Regions from separate parts of the Lysinibacillus sp. 10T31 genome, predicted to be linked through region 4. Evidence: riboswitches for the same ligand, from Rfam matches in the RefSeq annotation. Region 4 holds a riboswitch; each other region holds the start of a gene.

Region 1 (3,211 bases), on a different contig from region 4:
TGTAGCGAAATGTTCTTTTTAGCGTTTATCTGTTTTGATCGTAATCATGTCGCCAATCCATTGGATAATAAATACAACTATTAAGATTAATATAGTCGCCATTAAAGTTACATCTGTGCGATTACGTTGGAAACCATCTAAGAATGCTAAGTTTCCTAGACCACCTGCACCGATAATACCTGCCATCGCAGTATAGCCGACAAGTGCTACAGCCGTTACAGTAATACCAGAAATAAGCGCTGGTAACGATTCTGGAATTAATACTTTCCAAATAATCGTTGACGTTTTAGCACCCATTGAACGAGCTGCTTCAATAACACCTTTATCAATTTCGCGTAAGGCAATTAATACCATTCGTGCATAGAATGGGGAAGCTCCAATAATTAAGGCTGGTAAAGCAGCATCTGCGCCACGAATTGTGCCAAGTAAAAATTTCGTAAATGGAATTAATAAGATAATCAATACGATAAATGGAATCGAACGGAAAATGTTAACGATTGATCCTGTTAAAAAGTTCACAATTTTATTGGCCCATAGTTGGTTGGGACTTGATAAAAATAATAAGATTCCAATCACTAATCCAAGTATAAATGTGATGACCGTAGAAATTGTTGTCATATACAATGTTTCATACGTAGCGTCCCACATTTTTTCCCAGTCGACATTCGGAAAAAGACTAGTTAGCATTTGCAATCACCTCCGTTTGTACTTCGACTGTATTTAAGTAGCTAAGTGCAGCAGCAACATTTGCCTCTGAGCCATCAATTTGCACAATAAGTGTACCGTACGCTCCATTTTTCGTTTGCGAAATATTACCATGTACAATACTTACTTCTACATCAAACTGTTTCACAAGATGTGAAATGACAGGCTGCTCTGTTTTTTCTCCTACAAAGATTAGCTTAACAAGTTGTCCATTAGGGTAATTTGCTTTAATTTGTGTCACAGTTTCCTGTGTTTCCTTCGTATCTGTAATTTGAGAAACAAATTTTTTCGTAATGGCTGCTTGTGGAGCTTGGAATACTTGTAATACTTCACCACGTTCTACAATTTCTCCAGCTTCCATAACCGCTACACGATGACAAATTTTACGAATAACGTGCATTTCATGTGTGATTAACACAATCGTTAGACCTAATCGTTCGTTAATATCGACAAGTAGATCAAGGATAGAATCTGTTGTCTCCGGATCGAGTGCGGATGTGGCCTCATCACATAACAATACCTCTGGATTATTAGCAAGTGCACGAGCGATACCTACACGTTGCTTTTGTCCCCCTGATAGTTGTGATGGATATGCTTCTGCGCGTCCTTCCAAGCCAACTAGTGTAATCAATTCTTTCACACGTGCTTCACGTTTTGCCTTTGGAACGCCTGCGATTTCTAGTGGGAAAGCGATGTTTTCTGCAACAGTTCTAGACCAAAGTAAATTGAAATGCTGGAAAATCATACTGACTTTTTGTCTAGCATCCCTGAGCTTCYGCCCCTTTATGGATGAAAATTCCTGATTGTTAACCGTCACCGTACCTGATGTAGGCTTTTCTAAACCGTTTAACAAGCGAATCATTGTACTTTTACCAGCGCCACTATAGCCGATAATGCCAAAAATTTCACCTTTATTAATAGAAAGATTGACGTCTTTGACTGCTGTTAATTCGCCATTCGCGGTTTTGTATTTCTTCGTAATATTTTGAAGATTGATCATAGCGAATTCTCCTTTTCTCATTTCATATCAATTATGCCTCGGTATAATTGCGTCCGGAGGCTTTAGGCCAACAAATGTTTATTGCGCGAAAGCGTAGCGACAGGTACAGGTGTTTGGAAACCCGCTGAAAGAATTAAAAAACCCCTTCACTTATAGACAAGTAGAAGGGGTCACGTAACTTATACGCTAAACCGTTCTCTCATCTGTCAAAGATAAATCTTTGGGTGATTTGGCACCTTTTCACAATTGTGATGGTTGCCGGGCTTCATAGGGCACTTCCCTCCGCCGCTCTTTATAAGAGTTCGATATATTTATTGTTTTTTTAATATATTTGTTACTTTACCATGCGATTAATATTCAGTCAATTAGTTTTTTAACAATTCGTATAAATATGGTACGGATTGAAAGGCATAAACCTTTTCTGTCACTTCTCCGCCTTCACATACGAGTAAACATGGTACACTTTCGATTTTATTATCATAAGCTATTTGCTCTATAAAATTTATATTCGCTTTACCAATCTTTAACTGTGGCAGCAATTGCTCAACAACCATCATCATTTTCGATGCAACTGCACACGTCCCACACATTGGCGTATATAAATAAAAGGCAGCCTTTTCACCGGATTGGACAGCCGCGTCCCACTGCTCTTTTGACCATTCTTCCATCTTTTTTCACGCAACCTTACAAAATATATTCATTATGGATTGAGAAATGTGCACGAAGCAATATCGTCGCTAACACTTTCCTCGGAGTTGTCTCAACTTCCTTATACGTTGGCATCGTACGTAAATGCTCAGCCTCTGGATAATGTCTGTCCATTAATGCCCTTAGCTTATTACCCGATGTATCTGCATCAAAAAATGTATAAAGCTCACAACCCTCATATGGATCGAGTAGCTCTTCTAATTGATGCACACCAATTGTACCATTTGTACAAAGTATTTTTACGTCTTCATTTAAAATAGGTTCGATTTGAAGTTTATCCGATCGGCCTTCGACAATTAAGCATTTTCCATCGAACATCACGCCACCCCCATTTAGACATATCCCTTATAATTCATTATATCAATAAACCTTGTCGTCGATACAGTTAGATACCTATTAATAAGGGAATATACTTGTATTTACCTTACCAGCTATAGTGGCAGGATGGTTGAAGATAATAAAAAACGTCGGTAGTTTCCGACGTTTTTCTATTTCAGGCTTGTCTTATTCAGCAATCATTTCTTCGTATTGCTCAGCTGTCATAAGCTTTTCAATTTCTGAAGCATCAGCAGGCTCTACAACGATCATCCATGCTTTTTCATATGGTGATTCGTTAACGAATTCTGGGCTATCTTCTAAATCTGCATTTACTTCAACTACTGTACCTGAGATTGGTGCGTATAATTCAGAAACTGTTTTAACAGATTCTACGCTACCGAATGGATCATCAGTTTTGATTTCGTCGCCAACTTGTGGAAGTTCAACGAAAACGATATCTCCAAGTTCAGCTTGTGCGAA
Region 2 (3,211 bases), on a different contig from region 4:
TAGTAGTGACGGTTAATCCGTTAGCGGGTTTTCCGTCAATGGAGTAACCGTTATCGGATTTTCAGTCGGCGGTGTAATAGTATTTGAATACTAAAGAGTTTCTCGATCAGAACTACTGAGATTAATGCCTCCTTGTTAGTTATATACATATTAAGAGATGATATAGGGACATCAACTACGAAGTATTTTGGCAGGAAATATAAGAATCTTAGCAGCCGATATAATAAAATAATATTCAAGAAATCAAAATAAACTATAGAACGAAAACATTTGAACCAAAGCTGGTAAAACGGTATAAGATATAATAAAAAAATCATGTCATTTTAAATTTGAGCACTCTTTGATATATTTGAATCCATAGAACTATAGAAATATATCTAAAGTGGGTATCTCATGATACACTTTTCAATATAGACATTTTAGTTAGGAGTCTTTACATTGAAATCATTTTTAGCTGTTGGAATTGGCGGATTTTTGGGTGCCATCTGTCGATATAGCCTTGGTCTGGCACTTTCAAATAACGGTGGTTTTCCATTTGCGACACTTTGCATAAACATAATTGGTTGCTTTTGTTTAGCATGGCTATTTACAACGTTTACAAAGCGTACGCCTATAATTTTAGGAATTGGTACTGGCTTTTTTGGTGCCTTTACAACCTTTTCGACATTCTCTTTAGAGACGCTATTACTTTTGCAGGATAGTAAATGGCTACAAGCGGTTCTTTATATTTTAGGGAGTGTTTTTGGCGGTTTAGCTTCTGCATGGCTAGGATTTAAGGTAGCAAAGGGGCGCATCGTATGATAATTATTGGCATCGGTGGCTTTTTGGGTGCACTAACAAGATTTTATCTAGGAAAATTGATTGTCCATACATACCCATGGGCAACATTTTTTATTAATATAACGGGTTCTTTTGCGCTTGGCTTTCTATTTGCATTACATCCAACTGATTGGATTTGGCATTTTATAGGGCTTGGTTTTTTAGGAGCCTATACGACTTTTTCAACATTTGGTTTTGAATGTTTGCAGCTCTTTGAGCAGAAAAAATGGAGACAAGCAATTATTTATATAGGCACTACAGTTTTATTCGGTTTACTTTTCGCGACACTTGGCTTTTTCCTTGGGTAGCAGCATTTATGAGAAACTAGAGGTGATTTTTTGACACAGCCATCCATTGAACAATTAGAAGCGCTCGAAGCTGAAATTGAACAAACACTATACACTTTAATCGACCTAGAACTAGAAGAAAACTTTCCGGAAATGAATACACGCTTTGCACAATTGCTTGCAAAGGTTCAAGCAGCTCAGTTAATTGATTATAAACTTGATGTCCTCGTTGACCCTCAAGCATTTGCTACAGAAACATGTATTCTACTAAAAAGTTTAATAGAGGCAAAGGCTAGACCACATAAAAGACAACGCCTCCTAACACATCGTATGATTTTAAAAATATGGCTACGGAAAAATCAACGCTTTATGAATGAATTTTTACCCCAAATGTTTTAGGCGCCTCTCGATCTCTCAAGGGCGCCTTCTTTTATATTTACTTCTTTTAAGTCCCCTTCAATTGTTACACCAAATTTCCACAGCAGTACAAAAAATCGCAGTTCACTATCCCCTGTTACTTGTTCAAATTCCTTCTTAAATATTTCAGAATATAGCTTTAATTAAAAATATGTTGCAAATATTGATTTTTTATTATAATATTTATTATTGTGAAAAAAAATAATATATTTGCTTCTTATCAAGAGAGATGGAGGGACTGGCCCGATGATATCTCGGCAGCGGAACTTATGATTAAGTTACTGTGCCAAATCCAGCAGGCAAAGGCTTGATAGATAAGAGGAGTGTTTTATAGATATAAGGCCTCTTCTTGTTGTTACAAGAAGAGGCCTTTTTTCGTAAAAAAGAATGGACAAAAGACGTGTCCAATTTTATTTTTTGGAGGTAGACATGAAGAAAGAGAATCCATGGGCGTTGATCCCATTTGTTGTTTTTTTGATTTTATTTATTGGCTCAGGGGTTATTACAGGTGATTTTTACGCCTTCCCTGTCATTGTAGCCATTACCATTTCAGGCGCTGTGGCTTTGGCGATGAATCGAAAAGAATCGTTTACGCAAAAGGTTGATATTTTTTGCAAAGGCGCAGGAAATTTAAATGTTATGCTGATGGTTATTAYTTTTCTCTTGGCTGGTGCCTTTTCAGCGGTAGCAAAAGGCATGGGGGCAGTGGACTCCACTGTAAACTTTGCTTTATCGGTCGTACCACCAAACCTGCTTGTCGTAGGCTTGTTCATCATTGCCTGCTTTATCTCCCTATCGATGGGTACATCGGTAGGAACGATTGTTGCACTGGCGCCAATTGGAGTTGGGATAAGCGAGCATATCGAACTTTCCATGGCTTTAGTAATGGCAGCGATTGTTGGCGGTTCGATGTTTGGCGATAATTTATCCTTTATTTCAGATACAACAATTACTGCCGTTCGTTCACAAGGTGCACAAATGAAAGATAAATTTAAGGTGAATTTTTGGATTGTGTTGCCGGCAGCTATTGTAACGAGCATTATTTTAGGGATTATCACAATGGGTGAGACGGCACAAGTGGAACATTTAAGCTATAGTTGGATAAAAATTGTTCCCTATGTTTTGGTTATTATTTTAGCGTTAGCTGGAATGAATGTTTTCCTTGTTCTGGTATCTGGGATTGTTCTCGCCGGGGCTGTTGGCTTAGCGGATGGCAGCTATAATTTAATGAGCCTTTTTCAAAAGATCGGCGAAGGAATGTCAGGCATGTATGAAATGGCATTTCTTGCGATACTAATAGCTGGAATGGTGGAGGTTATTAAGTTTAACGGAGGGATTGACTTTCTTCTTCACCTTGCAACAAAAAGGATTAAATCGAAAAAAGGTGCTGAATTTGGCATTGCCGGCCTAGTGGGCTTAACAAATTTATCTACGGCTAATAATACGATTGCTATTTTAATTGCTGGTCCGCTTGCAAAAAATATTGCTGAACAGTATGGGATTGAGCCGAAAAAGTCCGCAAGTATATTAGATATTTTCTCCTGTACGATCCAAGGCCTTCTACCATACGGAGCCCAATTCCTGGCAGCCGCAAGTGTAGCCGGAATATCACCTGTGAGCATGCTGCAATACTCTTTCTATCCAGTCCTTATAGGAATTTGCGGAATCATCGCTATCCTCATCGGATA
Region 3 (3,211 bases), on a different contig from region 4:
CCTATCGAATGAGAAAATACGTAAACGCTACAACATTAGCCAATGTATTTTATTTATTAAGCTTCTACTTCTTGTTGTGAAGCTGTTACTTGTTCAATTGCTTGTTCTAAATCTGCAATAATGTCCTCTACTGCCTCTAAACCGATGGATAAGCGAATGAGCGACTCGGTTACGCCAGTTTGGATTAGCTCCTCAGCTGACAGTTGCTGATGTGTAGTAGATGCTGGATGAATAATTAATGATTTGGCATCCCCTACATTTGCTACGTGCGAGAATAATTTCACACTATCAATTAATTTACGCCCTGCTTCACGTCCACCTTTAATACCAAATGTAAGCACTGAACCGAAGCCATTTTTCAAATATTTTTTAGCTAAATTATGGGTAGGGAAATCTTCTAAGCCGTTGTAATTTACATATTCCACAGATGGGTGGTTTCGTAAATATTCAGCTACCGCTAATGCATTTTCATTGTGTTTAGGGATACGTAAATGAAGCGTTTCTAAACCTTGTAATAAATTAAATGCTGCATCTGCACTTAATGTTGGACCAAAGTCACGTAGTAATTGCACACGCAGTTTTGTGGCAAATGCTGCATCTGCTGTGTCAATACCATAACGCAAACCGTGATAAGAAGCATCTGGCTCAGTAAAGCCCGGGAAACGTCCACGAGTCCAATCGAACTTCCCTGCATCTACTACAACACCACCTAAAGTTGTTCCATGACCACCAATCCATTTTGTTGCGGAATGAACAACGATATCTGCACCGTAGTCAATTGGTGTAGAGCCATATGGTGAAGCAAATGTGCTATCAATAATTAATGGCAAGCCGTTTTCATGTGCTATATTTGCTACTGCTTCAATATCTAGTACCTTTAAACTTGGGTTACCGTAAACTTCAGCGAACACTGCCTTTGTTTTATCAGTAATAGCAGCTCGGATATTTTCTGGATTTGTTTCGTCTACAAAAATCGTTTTAATACCGTAGTTTGGTAGTGTGTTGGCGAATAAATTATAAGTGCCTCCGTATAAAGAGCTACCTGCAACAATTTCATCACCTGCCCCTGCAAGATTTAAAATGGAAAATGCGATAGCTGCTGCACCAGATGAAAGTGCTACTGCTGCTGTACCGCCTTCTAATAAAGCGACGCGTTTTTCAAAAACATCTACAGTTGGGTTTGTAATTCGTGTGTAAATATTGCCGGCTTCCTCTAAGGCAAAAAGACGTTGCGCATGAGCAGTGTCTTTAAAAACGAACGCCGTTGAGCGATATACCGGTACTGTTCGTGACCCTGTTACCGGGTCTGGCTCTTGGCCACCGTGTAACAGTAATGTTTCTGGTTTAAATTTTGTCATTGTATACCTCCAAATGGTTATTTTTTTACGATGGTACCGGAGATGAGGAGGATTTTTCAGTAGAAAACAAAAACCCTCTTCAGCTAAGAAGAGGGTTGCGGTTGCAAGTTTTCCTCCCCTTATCTGCCAGATCCAATAAGAATCTGTAGGAATTAGCACCTTAGCAAGTTCATCACTTACTGGTTGCCGGGCATCATAGGGCCTATCCCTCCGCCGCTCTTGATAAGAGTATATGAGATTCAATTTCCATCGTTGTTACACAGTATAAACATAGACTTTTTCTCTGTCAACACTAAAATTTTATTTTTTCCGAAACTTCTGTCTGCTTTTTTACGTAATACGAACGCATACACTATTTTAGGTATTTAATTGTTTTATCACCAAAATGTGGGGTTGATTTCCGTTCCGACTGGGCGCTTTCTTGGGGGCGTCCGATAAGCCGCTTCACTCGCGGTGCTCGCTCGGGCCAACAGATGTTTTTTGCGCGAAAGCGAAGTGGCAGCAGCAAATGTTTTTTGCGCGAAAGCGAAGCGGCAGCAGCAAATGTTTTTTGCGCGAAAGCGAAGCAGCAGCAGCAACAACACGATGTTGGTCACGAAGGCGTTATCACAGGACGTGATGGTTTTAGCCTTCGTTCCTCTATCGCTAATCCCCCAAGGAGTCGCCCAGTCTCCACTCCAATCAGCTTCATGGCATATGTTATAACAAACATCATTCCTAACTTTTAATGATGAGCCTATTTTATTTTGAAAGGAGGATTTTTATGATAAAAGCCATTATCATTTTTCTTCTTGTTGGTTATTTGATTGGCTGTATTCACGGCTCTAAAGTTGCTCAGTTTTTATCCGGAGTAGATTTAAAAAAGACTGGTCATGGCAATGCAGGTGCCTCTAATGCAACACTTTCCCTTGGCTGGAAATACGGCATATTAGTTGCACTGATCGATATCGGCAAAGGCGTTGCAGCTATAATCGGTGTACATGTTTATTTAGCAGATATCACACAATTAACAGAAGTACAAGTTTGGCTCTTCATCTATATTGTAGCTGCCGGTGTCATTCTAGGTCATAATTTCCCATTTTATATGGGCTTCAATGGCGGTAAAGGAACTGCTTCAATCATAGGAATATTACTTGCGATTGATTGGAAAATTGGCTTATTCGCACTCATTTTATTTGTTATTTTATCTTTCGTGACAAATTATTTAATTATCGGTGTACTTGAATTTTATCTCGTTTTCTGTACAGCCACATATTTATGGATTCCTGGAACAGTCCCAACGATTATAGCCCTATCACTTTTTGGTATAGCAATCATTTTGCATATCGAAAATATTAAGCGGTTGATGATGGGAACTGAGCCTAAAGTGACTTCAGCATTCAAAAAGAAAAAATAATATCTTTTGGATATTTTTGTCTTTTCTATGGCCATATATTTTCTCGCAACTGCCCATTATCGCTATAAATAGAGGGTATTTCACATACTAGTTTTTTTACAATAAATAGACAAATTAACTTTCTTAATAAAGCATTTTACTAGCCGATGGGAAAATTACAGTCATGTTTAAGAAAGGATGAAAATGTATGTCTACTTCTGTACAAGCAAAACCGAAACGTAATTTGAAACCACTCTGGATTGGATTAGCCTTCGCTTCATTAATCATCATTACTTTTTTACCTAACAACGGCGATTTACCTGTAGCCGGCCAACGTGCTTTAGCTATTTTAGCTTTTGCGGTTATCCTTTGGGTTACAGAAGCAGTATCCTATCCCGTTAGCTCTGCTATGATTATTGCTCTCGTTACAATCTTACTAGGGTTAGCTCCATCAATGGAAGATCCAACGAGAGTGCTA
Region 4 (3,211 bases):
GGCATAATGCCTATATAAATTGGTGTTTCTAAATGCTTTGTCGCCTCGTAAATTTCCACGATTTTTTCCTTTGTGTAAACAGGCTGTGAAATAAAATAATCTGCCCCATGTTCAATTTTCTTTTCTAATCGAGAGACAGCTCTATCTAGTACACGTACATTGGGATTAAACGCAGCCGCTACAGAGAAATTTGCCTTTTTACGAAGTGGTTTCCCTGAGAACGATACACCTTCATTTAACTGTTTTATTAATTGGATTAGCTCCATAGAAGATACGTCGTAAACGCTAGTTGCTCCTGGGAAATCGCCTACCTTTGTCGGATCTCCAGTAACTGCTAAAATATCATGAATCCCTAGTGCATTTAATCCCATTAAATGTGATTGAAGACCAATTAAATTACGATCTCGGCATGTTATATGTGTCAACGGGCGTACCCCGTGTGTTTCTTTCAGCAAGGCTCCCATTGCGACATTACTAATCCTTGGAGAAGCGAGTGAATTATCTGCCATCATGACTACATCCGCGCCCGCTTCATATATTTTTTTTGCTCCTTCAATAAAGCCTTCAATTTCTAAATGTCTTGGTGTATCTAACTCTACAATAACTGAGCGTTCACGTTTTACTTTTTCATGTAATGGCTCATAATTTGCTGGCTCTGCCTCACGGACAATCTCTACTTTTTCTGGCTTTGCATACTTTTCCTCAACCGGGGATAGCTCCTCTAAGTACTTTTTCGCTGCAGCAATATGCTTTGGTGTCGTACCACAACAGCCACCAATTAAACGTACCCCCTGATCACGAAGCTCTACAGCTGCTCGACCAAAATAATCTGCCTCCGACTCATAAACGACACGCCCATCCTCCAAATCAAGAAGAGAGGCGTTCGGATACGCTGACATAAATGCCTTCTCAGGAAGCTCTACACCTTCAAATGCTTGTATAGTATGGTGAGGGCCTAAGCGGCAGTTAACACCTACGATATCAGCACCTAACGATTCAAGTTTATGTAAGGCGTTATTTAAGCTCATTCCATTTTGCAAAATTCCGGGTTCGTGCATAGAAACTTGAGCAATAATCGGTAATTTCGTTTTAGCTCGTAGCATTGTTAAAGTCGCTGCTAGCTCTTCAAAATCATAATAAGTTTCAAGTAAAAGACCATCTGGATTTCCTGCCAGTAAAACAGTTGCCTGCTCATCAACGGTTGCTAAAATTTCCTCTAACGTTGCGTCACTTTTACGAATGCCACGGATCCCCCCAATAGTACCTAAAACAAATTGTCCACCATCTGCCGCTGCTCGTTTTGCAATTGTTATAGCGGCTTCATTAAATTGCTGTACACGAGATTCCAATCCATAGCGGGCTAATTTTATGGCATTAGCCCCGTAAGTATTCGTCTGAATAATATCAGCACCAGCTGCAATATATTCTCTATGAATCTTTTCAATTAATTCAGGTCTCTGTACATTCATTTCCTCATGACAGTACTCCAAGCCATAGCCGTATAAAACCGTACCAATTGCACCATCTGCTGTAAGAACATGCGTTTTTAACCTTTCAAGCAATCCCATAAAACTAACCTCTCTTCCTTTTTCTATCAATTATGCCTCGCAATAATTGCGTCCGGAATCGGCTTTGTGCTTAGGCCTGCACGAGGGCCACGATGTCGGTCATTTCGGTAATGCCACAGGACGTGGCATTTTTACCGATGCAGGTCAGTTAGCCGTTATCACATGGATGCGATGATTTTTAGGCTAACATCCTCTAAGAACTCCTTTCCGATTCCGTGACATACGCCGGAGGCTTTAACTTCTTTCAGCTGAAAGAAGTTAAAATAAAAAAGCCTTCTTTCATAAAAAAAGAAGGCTTTTACGTTTCGTAATTGTTTTCCTTCTCATCTTCGACACACGGTCTTCTGGATTTAGCACCTGACAATAAGTTGGTTGCTGAAGCTTCATAGGGCCAGTCCCTCTGCTTCTCTTGATAAGAATTTAGTATGAATTTTTTAAATAATTAAAAGAATCATATCGTTTACGAACGATAGAGTCAAGACTATTTCACTGAACGAAGGATAATTTTTACGAAATTTATAATATTTTGATTTATATCAAACAATTACGATAGCTTTTCTACAAGCTCCTGACCAATTTTTTTACCATTTTGAATACATGCACCTATGCCTACTCCAAAATAAGAGCATCCCGCTATTGATAAATTTGGATAGTTTTTCTCGAGCTCTCGTAAGAGACCTTGCAACGCTTCACGATGTGCCAAGTCGTACTTCGGCATCTGGTCGATCCATTTTGTTACGTCAACAACAGTTGGTTTTTCCTCAATCCCCAAGCTTTTTCTTACATCCTCTAGAGCAACAGCTGCTAACTCTTCATCTGTCATCATACGCAATCTCTCATACTCAGGGTTAATGCTCTTATAAAAAAGTCGCACCAGTAATTTCCCTTCTGCTGAGGTGTGTTTCCACTTGCGACTTGTCCACGTTGCTGCATTACATATAACATCCGAATTATGTGACACAATATAGCCTGTTCCATCTGCTGGTAATCTATTATCGGGTACATCAAATCCTAAATAAATCGTAATGGCGGATGCAGTATTAAATTGTTCAAAATAACAGTTCAAAGATTCATCCTGCAATAAGCTTTGTACCGCTTCATTTGGCAGTGCCAATACAACATGATTCGCTTCAATCATTTTACCGTTTGCTAACGTAACAGCGTATAGATTCTCCTGCTTTTTAACACTAGTAGTGGCAATCCCTTTTATAATTTCTACATCCGTTAACGTTTCTTCAAGTCGATCAATTAGTGAAGATAAACCATTTTTAAATGAAATAAATTTTTTATTGGCGGCTTTCACAAATTGTTCCCTGTTTGCATCGAAGCCTTTAATAATACTACCGTAATCGTTTTTGTAATCGATTAAGTACGGTAAAGTAGAAGCAATTGAAAGTTGATTTAAATCTCCAGAATATACACCTGCAAGTACAGGCGCTATTTGGTTTTGAACAAGCTCCTCGCCTAAATAATACGTTAAAAATTCCCCAATCGAGCTTTCCTTTGTAAATCTTTCATTTGGCATTGTTAAATCCTTTAATGCTTCTTTTTTACCTTCCTCTGATACAAGCGTGCTTTCCTCAAGAGATTGTAAGCTCATAGGAATTCCGAATGTTGAGTCTGCTGGGATGGCATGTAGCTCA

The links. Region 4 has a riboswitch for S-adenosylmethionine ahead of AC1DCY_RS14905 (bifunctional homocysteine S-methyltransferase/methylenetetrahydrofolate reductase). Riboswitches for the same ligand answer to the same signal wherever they lie in the genome.
Region 1: it holds a riboswitch for S-adenosylmethionine, as region 4 does, so the genes downstream of both, AC1DCY_RS05260 (methionine ABC transporter ATP-binding protein) here and AC1DCY_RS14905 (bifunctional homocysteine S-methyltransferase/methylenetetrahydrofolate reductase) in region 4, are expected to answer to the same signal.
Region 2: it holds a riboswitch for S-adenosylmethionine, as region 4 does, so the genes downstream of both, AC1DCY_RS18415 (Na+/H+ antiporter NhaC family protein) here and AC1DCY_RS14905 (bifunctional homocysteine S-methyltransferase/methylenetetrahydrofolate reductase) in region 4, are expected to answer to the same signal.
Region 3: it holds a riboswitch for S-adenosylmethionine, as region 4 does, so the genes downstream of both, AC1DCY_RS18955 (O-acetylhomoserine aminocarboxypropyltransferase/cysteine synthase family protein) here and AC1DCY_RS14905 (bifunctional homocysteine S-methyltransferase/methylenetetrahydrofolate reductase) in region 4, are expected to answer to the same signal.

The regions. Positions count from the first base shown of each region.
Region 1 is NZ_JBFTHS010000006.1:79,437-82,647, forward strand. It holds gene AC1DCY_RS05255 (methionine ABC transporter permease) at 19-687, opposite strand; gene AC1DCY_RS05260 (methionine ABC transporter ATP-binding protein) at 677-1,705, opposite strand; SAM riboswitch class I at 1,902-2,006, opposite strand; gene AC1DCY_RS05265 (thioredoxin family protein) at 2,071-2,373, opposite strand; gene AC1DCY_RS05270 (toprim domain-containing protein) at 2,390-2,731, opposite strand; gene gcvH (glycine cleavage system protein GcvH) at 2,918-3,211, opposite strand, start outside.
Region 2 is NZ_JBFTHS010000033.1:44,711-47,921, forward strand. It holds gene crcB (fluoride efflux transporter CrcB) at 439-801, shown strand; gene AC1DCY_RS18405 (fluoride efflux transporter FluC) at 798-1,127, shown strand; gene AC1DCY_RS18410 (hypothetical protein) at 1,158-1,505, shown strand; SAM riboswitch class I at 1,738-1,844, shown strand; gene AC1DCY_RS18415 (Na+/H+ antiporter NhaC family protein) at 1,953-3,211, shown strand, end outside.
Region 3 is NZ_JBFTHS010000036.1:486-3,696, forward strand. It holds gene AC1DCY_RS18955 (O-acetylhomoserine aminocarboxypropyltransferase/cysteine synthase family protein) at 57-1,358, opposite strand; SAM riboswitch class I at 1,475-1,587, opposite strand; gene AC1DCY_RS18960 (hypothetical protein) at 1,832-2,086, shown strand; gene AC1DCY_RS18965 (glycerol-3-phosphate acyltransferase) at 2,122-2,754, shown strand; gene AC1DCY_RS18970 (DASS family sodium-coupled anion symporter) at 2,942-3,211, shown strand, end outside.
Region 4 is NZ_JBFTHS010000023.1:48,283-51,493, reverse strand. It holds gene AC1DCY_RS14905 (bifunctional homocysteine S-methyltransferase/methylenetetrahydrofolate reductase) at 1-1,568, opposite strand, end outside; SAM riboswitch class I at 1,889-1,987, opposite strand; gene AC1DCY_RS14900 (protoporphyrinogen oxidase) at 2,113-3,211, opposite strand, start outside.